DNA from 2 places in the Streptomyces sp. NPDC058877 genome. Region 1 is predicted to be linked to the other one. Evidence: riboswitches for the same ligand, from Rfam matches in the RefSeq annotation. Region 1 holds a riboswitch; the other holds the start of a gene.
The links. A riboswitch is a leader RNA that binds a small molecule or an ion and turns the genes downstream of it on or off. The one in region 1 is predicted to bind cobalamin.
Positions count from the first base shown of each region.

Region 2: it holds a riboswitch for cobalamin, as region 1 does, so the genes downstream of both, ACFW2Y_RS26680 (ABC transporter substrate-binding protein) here and metE (5-methyltetrahydropteroyltriglutamate--homocysteine S-methyltransferase) in region 1, are expected to answer to the same signal.

Region 1 is NZ_JBHYMF010000006.1:23,884-30,893, reverse strand. Features, by position in the region: gene ACFW2Y_RS02805 (hypothetical protein) at 1-241, opposite strand, end outside; gene ACFW2Y_RS02800 (hypothetical protein) at 922-1,302, shown strand; cobalamin riboswitch at 1,355-1,570, shown strand; gene metE (5-methyltetrahydropteroyltriglutamate--homocysteine S-methyltransferase) at 1,735-4,059, shown strand; partial or broken gene ACFW2Y_RS02790 (DUF5701 family protein) at 4,329-4,502, shown strand; gene ACFW2Y_RS02785 (chemotaxis protein) at 5,214-6,308, shown strand; gene ACFW2Y_RS02780 (FxLYD domain-containing protein) at 6,390-7,010, shown strand, end outside.
Region 2 is NZ_JBHYMF010000145.1:5,610-12,619, reverse strand. Features, by position in the region: gene ACFW2Y_RS26695 (alkane 1-monooxygenase) at 1-955, opposite strand, end outside; gene ACFW2Y_RS26690 (TetR family transcriptional regulator) at 1,071-1,664, shown strand; gene ACFW2Y_RS26685 (cold-shock protein) at 2,046-2,255, shown strand; cobalamin riboswitch at 2,311-2,491, shown strand; gene ACFW2Y_RS26680 (ABC transporter substrate-binding protein) at 2,557-3,612, shown strand; gene ACFW2Y_RS26675 (FecCD family ABC transporter permease) at 3,729-4,718, shown strand; gene ACFW2Y_RS26670 (ABC transporter ATP-binding protein) at 4,715-5,548, shown strand; gene ACFW2Y_RS26665 (ArsR/SmtB family transcription factor) at 5,521-5,898, shown strand; gene ACFW2Y_RS26660 (MFS transporter) at 6,002-7,010, shown strand, end outside.

The DNA of each region.
Region 1 (7,010 bases):
TGGCCTTGATGTCCCGGGCCATCTCGGCCGCCTGAACCTGAGCTGCGATGGCACCCAGAACGGCCGCCCCACCCGACAAGGCAGAGATGGCCGTGGTGCCACGAACACGCAGCAGACGTGCCACCTGCCCCCGGTCGTTGCGGATGCTGCTCTGGATCCAGCCGCCCTCCTCGACGATCAACTTCCCCGTCTCCATCAACTTGCGGGAGAGCGGATCGATCTCGACCAGATGACCGGTCACGCGCCGAGCCTCGACGAACACCCGGACCGCAGGATCCAAGGTCCGCACGACAGCTGCCCACTCGCTGGAGGTGAGGCCAGCCACCCAGCGCCCCCATCGCGAGCCGTTCTCCCCACGGGGAGCACCGAACACGACAGCGTGCCCTTCTGTCACACGGACAACGACCTCTTCGGCCTCATCCCTCAGCGACACTCCGCACAGCCCCCTCAACCGGATCCGGCGTCCCGCCTGATTGTAGAGGGAAACCCCCGGTCCATTTCGGATCTTCAGATCAATTCCACCACGTCGGAACTCCATTGGTGCGGGGACTCCCCAGTGAGTCGCGTAGACCAGGGACCCACGATGTGGCGCAGTTCGTGGAGGATGAGGCTCTCGTTCGGGCGCTCAACGGAGCCACTGGTACGAGCGGCTTGGCCAGACGGCCAAGGCAGCAGAACCGTCGCAGATGCAGTCCTGGTGCTGCCCTCAGATCATGCCTGGGTGGTGCGGGGCTCAAGAGCGCAAAAGCGACCAAGACCTGCTCGAGCGGAGACTTCCTCGGCGAGGTACCGGCGCTCAGCCGGCCCGCCGACGACGCGCATGTCGGACGGCCCGTCAGCCAGCGCCCGGTGTCCTGACCTCGTGGGCACCGCAACGAGCGGACGGGTCTGCACCCCAGGTTTCACCGTGTCGACGACACCGTGAACGGCGGAGCCGAAGACCCCGGGCTCACACCCGTGCGCGGTGCCCCGACGTCCGAGGCGTTCGAGGAGCAGGCCGCGGCGTTCGTGGCCGAGGTCGTCGTGGAGAGCAGGAAGAGCGGCCAGCCGGTGGAGCCGTTCGCCGCCACCGGCTTCCTGATCGAGCACGCCGGTCTTCGTCTGACCCACGGCGTCCAGCGCCAGGAGCATCTCCACCGCCCCGGTCTCCGTGAGGCTCTCGGCCGTGCGCCCCCATGCACCGTATGCGCCACGGCACGAACGACGCTGGGCTCCCGCGCGGCCGTACTCGTACCGCAGGGCGTCGTCGATTACGGAGCCACCTCGTTCTTGCGTCCGCATGTTGGAAAACCTCGCCGCTGAGCGATCGCACGTCCTAGGCTGGCACTCGCAGCTGGTTCGCCCCGTCCCGCCCCATGGCCTGAACGGCATGGGGACCCCCATGGCGGTAGGCGTCGTAAGAGGGAACCCGGTGGGAATCCGGGACTGCCCCGCAGCGGTGAGCGGGAACGACCGCCGTCATACGCACTGGGACCGGACAACGGCCCTGGGAAGCGACGGCCAGTAGGTTTCCTCCGCCAGGAGGACGTGCCCGCGAGTCCGAAGACCTGCCCGTTGCCCACGCACGGTCGTATGCCGTGCGCGGACATCCCGGTGACCTCGTGGGCGGGTCGGCGTACACGGCGAGCGGCACATCCGGCGTTTCCCGCCCGGTGGTCCGCACCGCCTGTGGCTCCTTCGCGTCCGTCTCCCGTCTCCGGGATGTTGTGGACACATCTCGCGAAGGAGAGTTCCGTGACAGCCAAACCCGTGGCCACGGCAGCACGAGCCACCGTGTACGGCTATCCCCGCCAGGGTCAGAACCGCGAACTGAAGAAGGCCGTCGAGAGCTACTGGAAGGGCCGTGCCACCGCCGATGCCCTCCGGGAGACGGCGGCCGGCCTCCGCCGCTCCCGCTGGCAGGAGTTGGTCGACGCCGGCATCCACGAAGTGCCGACGGGAGACTTCTCGTACTACGACCACGTCCTGGACACCAGTGTCATGGTCGGCGCCGTGCCCGCACGTCACCGCGCCGCCGTCGGGGGGGATGCGCTCGACGGGTACTTCGCGATGGCCCGTGGCACCCAGGACGTGGCGCCGCTGGAGATGACCAAGTGGTTCGACACCAACTACCACTACTTGGTCCCCGAACTCGGCCCGGACACCGTCTTCGCCTCCGACTCGACCAAGCAGGTCGCCGAGCTGAAGGAAGCCCTCGCCCTCGGTCACACCCCCCGACCGGTCCTGGTCGGCCCCCTCACCTACCTGCTGCTCGCCAAGCCCGCCCCGGGCGTCGTGGCCGACTTCGAACCGCTGAGCCTTCTCGACCGGCTGCTGCCGGTCTACGCCGAAGTACTCGCCGATCTGCGCGCGGCCGGCGCCGAATGGGTCCAGCTGGACGAACCCGCCCTGGTCCAGGACCGCACCCCGGCCGAGCTGAGCGCCGCCGTCCGTGCCTACCGTGATCTGGGCCGTGCCACCGACCGGCCCAAGCTGCTCGTCGCCTCGTACTTCGACCGCTTGGGCGATGCCCTCAAGGCGCTCGCGGCCACCCCGGTGGAGGGCCTCGCCCTGGACTTCACCGACTCCGCCGCCGCGAACCTGGACGACCTCGCCGCGATCGGCGGACTGCCCGGCAAGCGCCTGGTCGCAGGCGTCGTCAACGGCCGCAACGTCTGGATCAACGACCACCAGAAGTCCCTGGCCACCCTGGCCACCCTCCTCGGGCTGGCCGACCGGGTCGACGTCGCCGCGTCCTGCTCCCTGTTGCACGTCCCCCTGGACGCGACCGCGGAGCGCGACATCGAGCCCCAGATCCGACGCTGGCTGGCCTTCGCCCGTCAGAAGAGCACCGAAGTCGCCACCCTCGCCCGCGGCCTCGCCCAAGGCACCGGTGCGATCGCCGCCGAGCTGGCCGCCAACCGCGCCGACCTCGCCTCACGAGCCGGCTCCGCCCTCACCCGTGACCCCGCGGTCCGTGCCCGTACCGCGGCCATCACCGACACGGACGGACGGCGCTCCCAGCCGTACGCCGAGCGCTCCGCGGCACAGCGCGCGCATCTAGGGCTGCCGTTGCTGCCGACCACGACCATCGGCTCCTTCCCGCAGACCGGCGGGCTCCGTGCGAGCCGTGCCGACCTCCGGGCCGGCCGGATCGACACCGCCGGATACGAAGGCCGCATCGAGGACGAGATCCGCGAGGTCATCTCCTTCCAGGAGAAGACCGGCATCGACGTCCTGGTGCACGGCGAGCCCGAACGCAACGACATGGTGCAGTACTTCGCCGAGCAGCTGACCGGCTACATCGCCACCCAGCACGGCTGGGTCCAGTCCTACGGCACCCGTTACGTCCGTCCGCCCGTCCTCGCCGGTGACGTCTCCCGCCCCGAACCGATGACGGTGCGCTGGACGACGTACGCCCAGTCGCAGACCTCCAGGCCGGTCAAGGGCATGCTGACCGGTCCGGTCACGATGCTCGCGTGGTCCTTCGTGCGGGACGACCAACCGCTGGGTGACACCGCCCGGCAAGTGGCGCTGGCCCTGCGCGACGAGGTGAACGACCTGGAGGCGGCCGGAACGCCGGTCATCCAGGTCGACGAGCCGGCGCTCCGCGAGACCCTGCCGCTCCGCGCCGCCGACCACCCCGCCTACCTGGCCTGGGCGACCGAATGCTTCCGGCTGACCACCAGTGGCGTACGACCGGACACCCAGATCCACACGCACATGTGCTACGCGGAATTCGGCGACGTCGTCCGGGCCATCGATGACCTCGACGCCGACGTCATCAGCCTGGAGGCGGCCCGTTCCCACATGCAGGTGGCCGACGAACTGGCCGAGCACGGCTACCCGCGCGAGGCCGGTCCGGGGGTCTGGGACATCCACTCCCCGCGCGTCCCGAGCGTCGACGAGGTCGCCGTGCTCCTGCGCAAGGGCCTGGACGCCATCCCGGCCGAGCGCCTGTGGGTCAACCCCGACTGCGGCCTCAAGACCCGCGGCTGGCCGGAGACCCGCGCCTCCCTGGAAAACCTCGTTGCCGCAGCCCGCACGGTCAGGGAGGAGCTGCCGGCCCACAACGGTTGATGCCCCGAGGTCCGGGCCGAACGCATCGTCGTCCGGCCCGGACGTCCTCGAAGGGTGCCCCCTTCGGGGCGCACGCCGCTTCAGGCGAAGGTGCACGTCCAACGCCGATCACGGGAACGATCGGGTGACGCCCCGCGTTGCCCCAGGGGCTTGCCGCGAACAGCGACCCGGAGGACTCACGTGCCCGAAGCGACGTCCGACACCAGTCCGGAACCACCGCCCCCACCACTCTCACACCGCTCCCGCCGCTCACCGCCCAGGCCAAACGTCTGATCGAGCTGGGCGTGCACGAGCTCGCCGGGATCTCCGCCGCCGAGTTGCGCGCCTTCGCCGAGCGCGCCCATGGGGACACGGGCGACGTCCTGCTCGCCGTCGACCCGAGTCGCGTTCCCACCTCTGCCCTCGCGCCGCTGCTCGACCGTGACGGCAAACCCGGCTTCGTTTCGGATCGAGTCGCGCCTTCCTGCATATCGGGTCAAGCTCGTCTATGTGTCCCCGTTCACATGGAATCGCCCCATGCCGCGATCCTCAGGAAGGGCGCCGGACCGAGGAGGCGGAAGTGGGTGAGTTCATCGCCATCGGATACGACGGCGCCCACGTGACGGACGGAACCTCCAGGACGGTGCGGGAACTCCGAGGGAGCCACGTCGTGCACCTCGACGGCCCGGCGGTCGTCAGGGGTGACGACGGGCGGGCCCACGGGCGACCCCGACGGCCACACCGTGCACTCCAGCGCGGCGACCGGAGCGGTGTGGGACGCGGTCTTCACCATGCCGTTCCTCGTCCCCTGCCCCGGCCTCCCGAGCGGATCTGCGATCGACGGCCCCGTGAACGGGCTCGGCCGGTCCGACCTCGGCGACCGGTTCCGTCGGCAGACGACCGGTTCCGTGAAGCCCGGATCCGGCGCGGCCACGATCGCGGCGGCTGAGGTCACCGACGGCAAGTCGACGGCAGCGGTGCAACCGCACGGCGACACCGGTCTCAAAGCCTCGCCCCGCAGCGAGGACGAGAACGAAGCAGCCGAACGGCCCGTCGGGCCGCACCGGCGCGGCCCGCCCCCACCGAACCGCGCACCGCCCCCCACCACCACACACGGGCGCCCCGCCTCCGTCCCGCACCAGCCATGCCCGCCCTCACCACCAGGAAGGCACCCGATGGATCCCCTGCTCACCTCGGACCAGCTCGCCGAGCTGCGCCGACCCCGGCCCTATCCCGCCCTTTCCTTGCTGATGCCGACCCACCGCCGCGAGCCGGAGAACGCGCAGGACCCCGTGCGTCTGCGCAACCTCGTGGCTCGGGCGGAGAGGGCGCTGGAGAGCGATCCCGACGTGTCGCGCGAGCAGCGCGGTGAGATCGTCGACCGGCTGGGACGAGCCGTCAGCGAGGTCGATCCGGCCCACGCGCAAGACGGCCTGGTGATCTTCGTGGCCCAGGGCGAACACCACGTGTGGTCGCTCGCCCGCTCCGTTCCCGAGCGCGTCGTGCTCGCCGACACCTTCCTCACCCGCAACCTCGTGGCGGCGCAGGCAGCCGAGCACCCGTACTGGGCGCTCGCGGTGGCGGCCGACCGGGTCTCGCTGTGGGACGGCACCCCTGAGCGGACCACCGAGCACTCCGGGGACGGTTTCCCGCTCGCACGGAGCCTTGAAGATCCGGACGCGGAACGCGAGCAACGCGTCGGGGACCTGCCCAGCACCTTCCAGGACGAGGCCACCCGCCGGTTCCTGCGCGAGGCGCACGACAAGCTGCGCACCGTCCTCGCCCGCGCGCCCCGCCCGCTGTACGTGATCGGCTCGACCGCCGCACTCGCGCTCCTGGAGGAACTCGGCCCGCTGGGCCCGGGCACCGTGACCATCCCGCACGGTGGGCTCGCCGACGGGCCGGCCGGTGCGATCTCCAAGGCCGTGGAGCCGGTTCGCACCGCGCGCGAGGCGGCCTCGACGGCCACGATCACCGCCGAGCTGGAGGCGGCACGGGGCCGAAGGGAGTTCGCCGGCGGACTCGACGAGGTGTGGCAGGCCGTGCAGGAGGGACGCGTGCGGTTGCTGGCCGTCGAGGAGCACTACCGGACGGTCGTACGGGAGGAGGGAGGCCACCTGGAGCCCTCCGAGACCGACCAGCCCGGAGCGCGGGACGACATGGTCGACGAGATCGTCGAGCAGGCCCTGGAGAGGGGGGCCGAGATCCTCTTCGTACCCGACGACGCACTGGCCGCACAAGGGCACATCGCCGGAGTGCTGCGGTACTGACCGCCGTCCGAAGGGGCCGGTCCCGAGACGACCGGCCCCGGCAGGACCACCCGTGACGTCCCCTACCGAGAAGACGCGACCGTGAACCCCTCACCCGAGCGGCTCAGCCGCCCGGTCCGCTCCCGCGCCGTGCGCGCAGCCGCCTCCGTCGTCCTCATGGGCTTCGGTGCGGTGACCGTCGTCGCCTGCGGATCCGACGGCGACGACACGAGCGGACCGAGTTTCAGCGAGCGCCCGACCGCCCCCGTCACCGACTCCTTCAGTGGAATGCCCCCCTCCGCACTCGCCTCTTCAGCCTCCGCGGCCATCGAGTCGGCCCGGGCGTCCGCCTCGTCGGCCGCCGCCTCCGCGTCCGCCAGGGAGGCCTCGCGCAAGGCGTCGATCGGGGCCGAGGTGGAACGCTCGCGCCGTGCGGCCGAGGAGGCGCTGCAGGACGTGCAGGGCCGGGGGAACGCCCTGGGCGAGGTGGCCCTGACCGGCAAGCCCCGAACGGATGCCGGCGGAGTCGCGACCGCCATCGTCACCATCACCAACAAGACGCAGAGCACCGCCTCGTACGCCGTCCAGGTCGACTTCCTCGATGCGGCGGGCGAGGTCGTCGAAACCCAGTTCGTCGGCGAGGAGGATCTCGCTCCCGGCCAGCGCAGACAGCCCTTGGTCATCAGCCGGCAGCCGCCGGAGCCCGCCCTCACGGCGCGACTG
Region 2 (7,010 bases), on a different contig from region 1:
AGAGGAAGACGTTCGAGGCGACGTTGTCGCTGTTCCAGCTGTGGCGCGGGGCGCAGCGCTCGTACCGGCCGCTCGGGGTGCGCTCCCGCTTGAGGCCGTAGTGCTCGGTGTAGTTGATGACTTCGAGCAGGCAGAAGCCGAAGACGGCCTGGGCGGTGAGGTAGGGCAGGACTCCGGGGCCGAAGGCGAGCGCGAGTGCCGTGAAGAGCACGAGCGACAGGGCCCAGGAGTTGAGGACCGTGTTGTGCGGGCTCCACACGGACCGTCCCCGGCGTCGGAGGCGTCGCTCCTCCAGGCGCCACGCCGAGGTGAGGCTACCGAGGACGGTCCTCGGCAGGAAGCGCCAGAAGCTTTCACCGAGCCGGGCGCTCGCAGGGTCCTCCGGGGTGGCGACGCGGATGTGGTGGCCGTGGTTGTGCTCGACGTAGAAGTGCCCGTACCAGGTCTGGGCGAGCGCGATCCTGGAGAGCCTGCGCTCCAGGGCCTCCGTCTTGTGCCCCAGCTCGTGGGCGGTGTTGATGGCGATGCCGGCGACTCCACCGAGGGTGAGGGTCAGTCCGATCCGGTCGACCGCGGAGAGGTCGCCCCGGGTGATGAGCCAGCAGCCGAGGACGAGACCGGAGTACTGGAGGGGCAGGTAGAGGAAGGTGCACCAGCGGTAGTAGCGGTCCTGTTCGAGGAGGGCGATCGCGCTGTCCGGCGGATTGGCGGAGTCCTTGCCGATGAGGTGGTCGACGATCGGGAAGATCGCGTACAGGACGAGGGGACCGGTCCACCAGAAGACGCCGAGGCCGGTAGTGGTCGTCAACCCCCAGGAAAGGAAGGGGAAGGCCGGGATGAGCAGACCGAGCAACCAGAGGTGGCGCTTGGGGTCGCGCCAGGCGGCGGGTGCTTCGGGAGCGCCGGCGGCTCGGGGCGCTTCCGGCGTGTCGGGGGAGTCGCTGGGCAGGGGCAAGACCGGCTCCTCACAGAGGTTGGACACTTTGCATGCCTTCTGTCCATTTGATAGACGTCTTTCCTGTTGATCGTCAATGCTTTGGACAGTGCCCCATGGATAAAGTGGGGGCACGATGACACGTTTCCGCGAGAGTGTTCGGTCCCTCCTGCGCGAGCAGGTGCTTGACGCCGCCTACCGCCTCGTCGCCGCCGAAGGGTGGGGCGGGCTGCGCATGGCCGCCGTCGCACGGGCCGCCGGCATCAGTCGACAGACGCTCTACAACGAGTTCGGCTCGAAGGACGCCATAGGCAATGCGCTGGTCCAGCGTGAGCTGGAGGGCTTCCTGCTCGGCATTCAGCGTGAACTCGACGCCCATCGGGGCGAGTTGGAGGCGGCAGCGGCCGCAGGCGTCGGCTACACGCTTCAGCAGGCCGTGGACAATCCGCTCATCAAGAGCGTCCTCCTTGCGGCACGGGGAGGTGAGGACGACCTCCTCGCCTACCTCACGACCCGCCCGGAACCGGTCTTCGGCACGGCGATGGCGATGCTCGACGCGTACGCGATCGAGGCCTGGCCCGATGTGGACGAGGAGTCCCGCGGGCTTGCCGTCGAGACGATCGTGCGACTCACCGTGAGCCACATCGTCCAGCCGGCCGCCGCGCCCGAGGAGTCGGCGCGGCGCATCGCCAGGATCACCGCGAGGATCGCGTACCCCGGTGGCGCTTGAGCGGCCCGGGCGGCTGAAGGGGTGGCTCGGCGCGGTCCGGGTGCCGAACCGGTCCTTCCCCGGCCGACCCGCCCCGCTCCCCGCGGTCGGCGAGGGTGCGGGGCGTCGTGCGGCTCGCGGGTGTTCGCCGTCCGTTCCCGGTGCCACCGGGAACAGGTGAGGTCCGCTGTCGGACACGGGGGATCTCCGACAGCGGACCTCTGTTGAACATTCTACGAGATGTTCGAAGGTGTTCCGCCCACGGGGCGTCGGTGGCGAAAGGGCGGGGCGGCGGGGTACACCTCACCTGAGGCGCGGGCGCGGCCGACGGCCGGCCGATCGGTGCCGGACGGGTCCGGCGCCCGAGGCCCGTTCCGTCGCGCCGCCGGTGATGAGGAGGTCGTGGTGGAAGGCAGGAGCAAGGGGTTCGTGCGGTCCTTCAACCGTCTCGGCGGGTACGGCTTCGTCGTCCCGGTGGGTTCCGAGGAGCAGGTCTACTTCAGCGCCGAGGACATCGAGGGCGAGGACCGCGTCCTCTCCGAGGGGCAGCAGGTCACCTTCGTCCTGGTCCTCGGCGAGGGCCGCTTCGAGGCGAAGGAACTGCGCGTCTGACGGGGGTCGGTGTGCGCCCGAGGCCCGGTGGTACTGTGCCGAAGCCAGTCGCACCTTTGTACGCACCTGAGCGGGTACGTGCACGGGTCAGGGAATCCGGTGCGAGACCGGAACTGACGCGCAGCGGTGAGGGCGACGGGCGGCGCATCGGCCACTGGGCAGCACGACGGGCCCGGGAAGGCGCTCCGTCCGGCTGACCCCGAGTCCGAAGACCTGCTGGCGGCCCCGGCGGCACGCAGCCGTCCGGGGAGCACCGTACGACAGGCTCCGCGTATGAGCCGTGGCCGCAGAGGAAGTTCCCGTGCCGCTCGCACCCCCCGTCCGCTCCGCCCTGCCCGCCCTCGCCGGCATCGTCCTCCTCGCCGCGACGGCCACCGCCTGCGGCGGCGGGTCCGCCGCCGCTCCGTCCGGTACGGGCACCTCGGAGCACGCCCGTCCGGTGGCCCTCGACGACAACTGCGGCCGACCGGTCCGCGTCGACCGGACGCCCCGGCGCGCCGTCGCCCTCGACCAGGGCGCAGCGGAGATCATGCTCTCCCTCGGCCTCGCCGACCGCATGGTGGGCACCGCGACCTGGACGGACCCGGTGTTGAAGGGCCTGGAACGGGAGAACGCGAAGGTTCCGCGACTCGCCGACCGCTACCCCTCCTTCGAGAAGGTCCTCGACGTCGAACCCGACTTCGCCGCCGCCTCCTTCGCGTACACCCTCGGCGAGGGCGGCGTCGCGACCCGCGAGCGGTTCGAGCAGTTCGGCATCCCCACCTACCTCTCGCCCACCGATTGCGTCGGCAAGGACAACAGCGGCGACGGCGACGGGGTCCGCACCCGCCCGCTCACCATGGAGACGGTCTACGACGAGATCCGGGACCTGGCAGAGGTCTTCGCGGTCCCGGAGCGGGGCGAGGCGCTCGTCGCCGAGCTCAAGGCCAGGGTGACCGGCGCCACGGCGGCGGCCGACTTCACCGATGCCACCGTCCTCTACTGGTACTCCGACGCGGAGGCACCCTACGCGGCGGGTTGCTGTGGGGCCCCCGGCATCGTCACGAACGCGCTCGGCGCGAAGAACGTCTTCGACGACACCCGCGAGGAGTGGCCCCAGGTCAACTGGGAGACCGTCGCGGACCGTGACCCCGACGTCCTCGTGATCGGCGATCTGACCCGCCGGGCACAGTCGGCCGAGAGCGCCGCCAAGAAGATCGAATTCCTGGAGTCCGACCCCGTCACCCGGAACATGACGGCGGTGAAGAACAAGCGGTACGTCCTGCTCAGCGGTCAGGCGCTCAATCCCACCCTCCGCACGGTCGAGGGCATCGAGAAGGTGGCGGCTGCGCTCCGCTCGTACGGTCTCGCCGGGTGACCGCGCACCCCCGGAGCGAGGTCGCCGACGCTCCCGGTCGAGCCTTCGGAGCCCCCGGCGGGGCGAGCGGAGACGCTCCGCCATCAGCCCGGACCGGGCCCGGGGCGCTGTTGTGGATGGTGCTCGGGTCCGCCCTGCTGACCCTGTCGGTGGCCGTGGCCATCACCATCGGGCCGGCGGACATCGGAGTCGGCGAGGTCGGGTCCGTGGTGACCGCACACCTCACCGGCGGTACCTCGACGCTCTCACCGATCCGCGACGGGATCGTCTGGGACCTGCGGTTGCCCCGCACCCTCCTCGCCGCCGTCTGCGGAGCCGGACTCGCCGTCTGCGGAGCGGTGATGCAGTCACTCCTGCGGAACCCGCTCGCCGACCCCTTCGTCCTCGGCGTCTCCTCCGGAGCCTCGACCGGCGCGGTCGCGGTCGTCGTCCTCGGCGTCGGCGGGGGCCTCCTCTCCGTCACCGGTGGCGCCTTCCTCGGCGCCGTGGTCTCCTTCGCGCTCGTCCTCCTCCTCAGCCACACCCTCGGCGGCTCGACGGACCGGGTGCTCCTCGCCGGTGTCGCCGCGATGCAGCTCTTCTCCGCCCTCACCTCCTTCGTCGTCATGACCGCTGCCGACGCCGAGACCACCCGGGGAGTGCTCTTCTGGTTGCTCGGCTCGCTCGCGGGCTCCGGCTGGACCGAGGTGGGGACGTGCCTCGCCGTCCTCGCCGCGGCCCTGCTCGTCTGCGGCGGGTACGCAAGGACCCTGGACGCCTTCGCCTTCGGAGAGGAGGCCGCCGCCTCCCTCGGCGTCGCCGTCGTGCGGACCCGGCTCGTCCTGCTGTGCGTCACCGCCCTCCTGACGGCCGCCCTGGTCTCCGCCGCAGGTGCGATCGGCTTCGTCGGCCTCGTCCTGCCGCACGCGGCCCGTGCGTTCGCGGGGCCCGGACACGCCCGTCTCCTGCCGATCACGGCCCTGGCCGGGGCGGTCTTCCTGGTCTGGGCCGACACGCTCGCCCGCACGGTGCTCGATCCACAGGAGGTGCCGGTGGGCGTGCTCACCTCGCTGATCGGCGTGCCGGCCTTCGTCCTCGTCCTGTACCGCACCAGGAGCACCCGATGACCGAAACCGCGGGCGGGCGGGCGAGCGCCGGCACCGGACTCGGCGCCGATCGGGTTTCGCGCAGGGCCGGCGACGTCCTCGTCCTCGACGGGGTCAGCGTCCGGCTCGTCCCGGGGACCGTCACCGGGCTGCTCGGACCGAATGGATCGGGCAAGTCCACGCTGCTGCGCCTCCTCTCCGGCGTCCTCGCCCCCGACTCCGGGACCGTCACGCTCGACGGGGAGCCGCTGGGCGGGCTCGGTCGCCGCACGGTCGCCCGGCGCCTCGCCGCGGTCGAGCAGCAGGCCGACACCCGGACCGATCTGACCGTCGTCGACGTCGTCCGCCTCGGTCGCGTGCCGCACCGCCGGGCCTGGGCCCCGGCCTCGGCCGCCGACGAGGCGGCGGTCCGCACCGCCCTCGAACGCACCGGGCTCGCGGACCGTGCGCGGCAGCCCTGGCGCACCCTCTCCGGCGGCGAACGCCAGCGCGTCCAGATCGCCCGTGCCCTCGCCCAGGAGCCGCGCGAACTCCTCCTCGACGAACCCACCAACCACCTCGACGTCCAACACCAGCTGGACCTCCTCGCCCTCGTCGCCGGCCTCGGCCTCACCGCCGTCGTCGCCCTGCACGACCTCAACCTCGCGGCGATGTACTGCGATCGGCTCGTGGTCCTCGCCCGGGGGCGGGTGGTGGCGAGCGGGGCGCCGGAGGAGGTGCTCACCGAGAAGCTCATCGCCGAGGTCTACCGCGTCCGCAGCGTCGTGACCCGACCGGGGCCCGACGGGCGCCCCCACATCCGCTTCCTGGGTACGGTGGGCCCATGTCCAGGTCCGAACCCGAATCCGTAGCGCCCGATTCCGCCCCCGCTGCCCGGCCCCACCAGCGGACTCCGGGAGCACGTGAACTCGCTTCAGCGGCCGAGGTGTTCGGTCTCCTCTCCGACCCCACCCGGCTCCACCTGGTATGGCTGCTCACCCGGGGCGAATCCGATGTCAGCGCCCTCACCGAGGCGTGCGGGGCCGCGAGGCCCGCGGTCAGCCAACACCTCGCCAAACTCCGCCTCGGCGGACTGGTCCAGTCCCGGAAGGACGGCCGCCGGGTCGTGTACGTGATGCCCGACGGACATCTGAAGCGTCTGGTCGTCGAGGCGATCAACCGTGCCGACCACCAGGTGACGGGGGAGCCCTGGCACGACTGACGCTCCTTTCCGGGCCCGAGGACATCGACATGTGCGCAATCGTGCACGCGTCGGCTACGGTGGAGCCACCAGTCGTTCGCCATGGCCGACCGGGGGCACCCCCATGCTGTCCGTCCTGCGCAACCGCACCTACCGACGCCTCTTCGGCGCCCAGGTCGTCGCCCTCGCGGGCACCGGCCTGGCCACCGTCGCACTGAGCCTCCTCGCCTACGACCTGGCCGGGGCGGACGCCGCCGTCGTGCTCGGCACCGCGCTCGCCATCAAGATGGCCGCCTCCGTGGGGATCGCCCCGCTCGCCGGCGCCCTCGCCGTACGCGTGCCCCGCCGCGCCCTGCTCGTCTCGATGGACCTGGCGCGGGCGACGGTCGTGCTGGCGCTCCCCTTCGTCACCCGGGTCTGGCAGGCGTACGTCCTGATCCTGCTGCTCCAGGCCGCCTCCGCCGTCTTCACCCCGACCTTCCAGGCGACGATCCCCCAGGTGCTGCCCGAAGAGCGCGACTACACCGAGGCGCTCTCCCTCTCCCGACTCGCCTACGACCTGGAGAACCTGGCGAGCCCGGTGCTCGCCGCCGCCCTGCTCGCCCTGGCCCCGTACGGCTGGCTCTTCACCGGCACCGCCGCCGGGTTCCTCGTCTCTGCCCTCCTCGTCCGGACGACCCGCCTGCCCGCACCCGGGCACGCACCGGGCGGACGGTCCGACGCGGAACGGGACGTCGACCCGGGAACGGAGCCCGGAGCCGGACCACGCGTCGGAGCCGGACCACGCGTCGGAGCCGGACCACGCGTCGGAGCCGGACCACGCGTCGGAGTCGCGGGGCGCGACCGGTACGCCCGCGTGGCCTTCGGCATGCGACTGTTCCTCGCCACCCCGCGCCTGAGGGCCCTGCTCGCGCTCGACCTGGCCGTCGCGGCGGCCGGGGCCGTGGTCCTGGTCGACACCGTGCTCCTCGTCCGCGACGTCCTGGGGCGCGGCTCCGGGGACGTACCGCTCGCGCTCGGTGCGTACGGTGCGGGATCCATGGCCGTGGCCCTGCTGCTGCCCCGCGTCCTGAGCCGGCGGGACGACCGGGGGCTCATGCTGCGGGCCGCCTTCGTCCTGCCCGGCGCCCTCG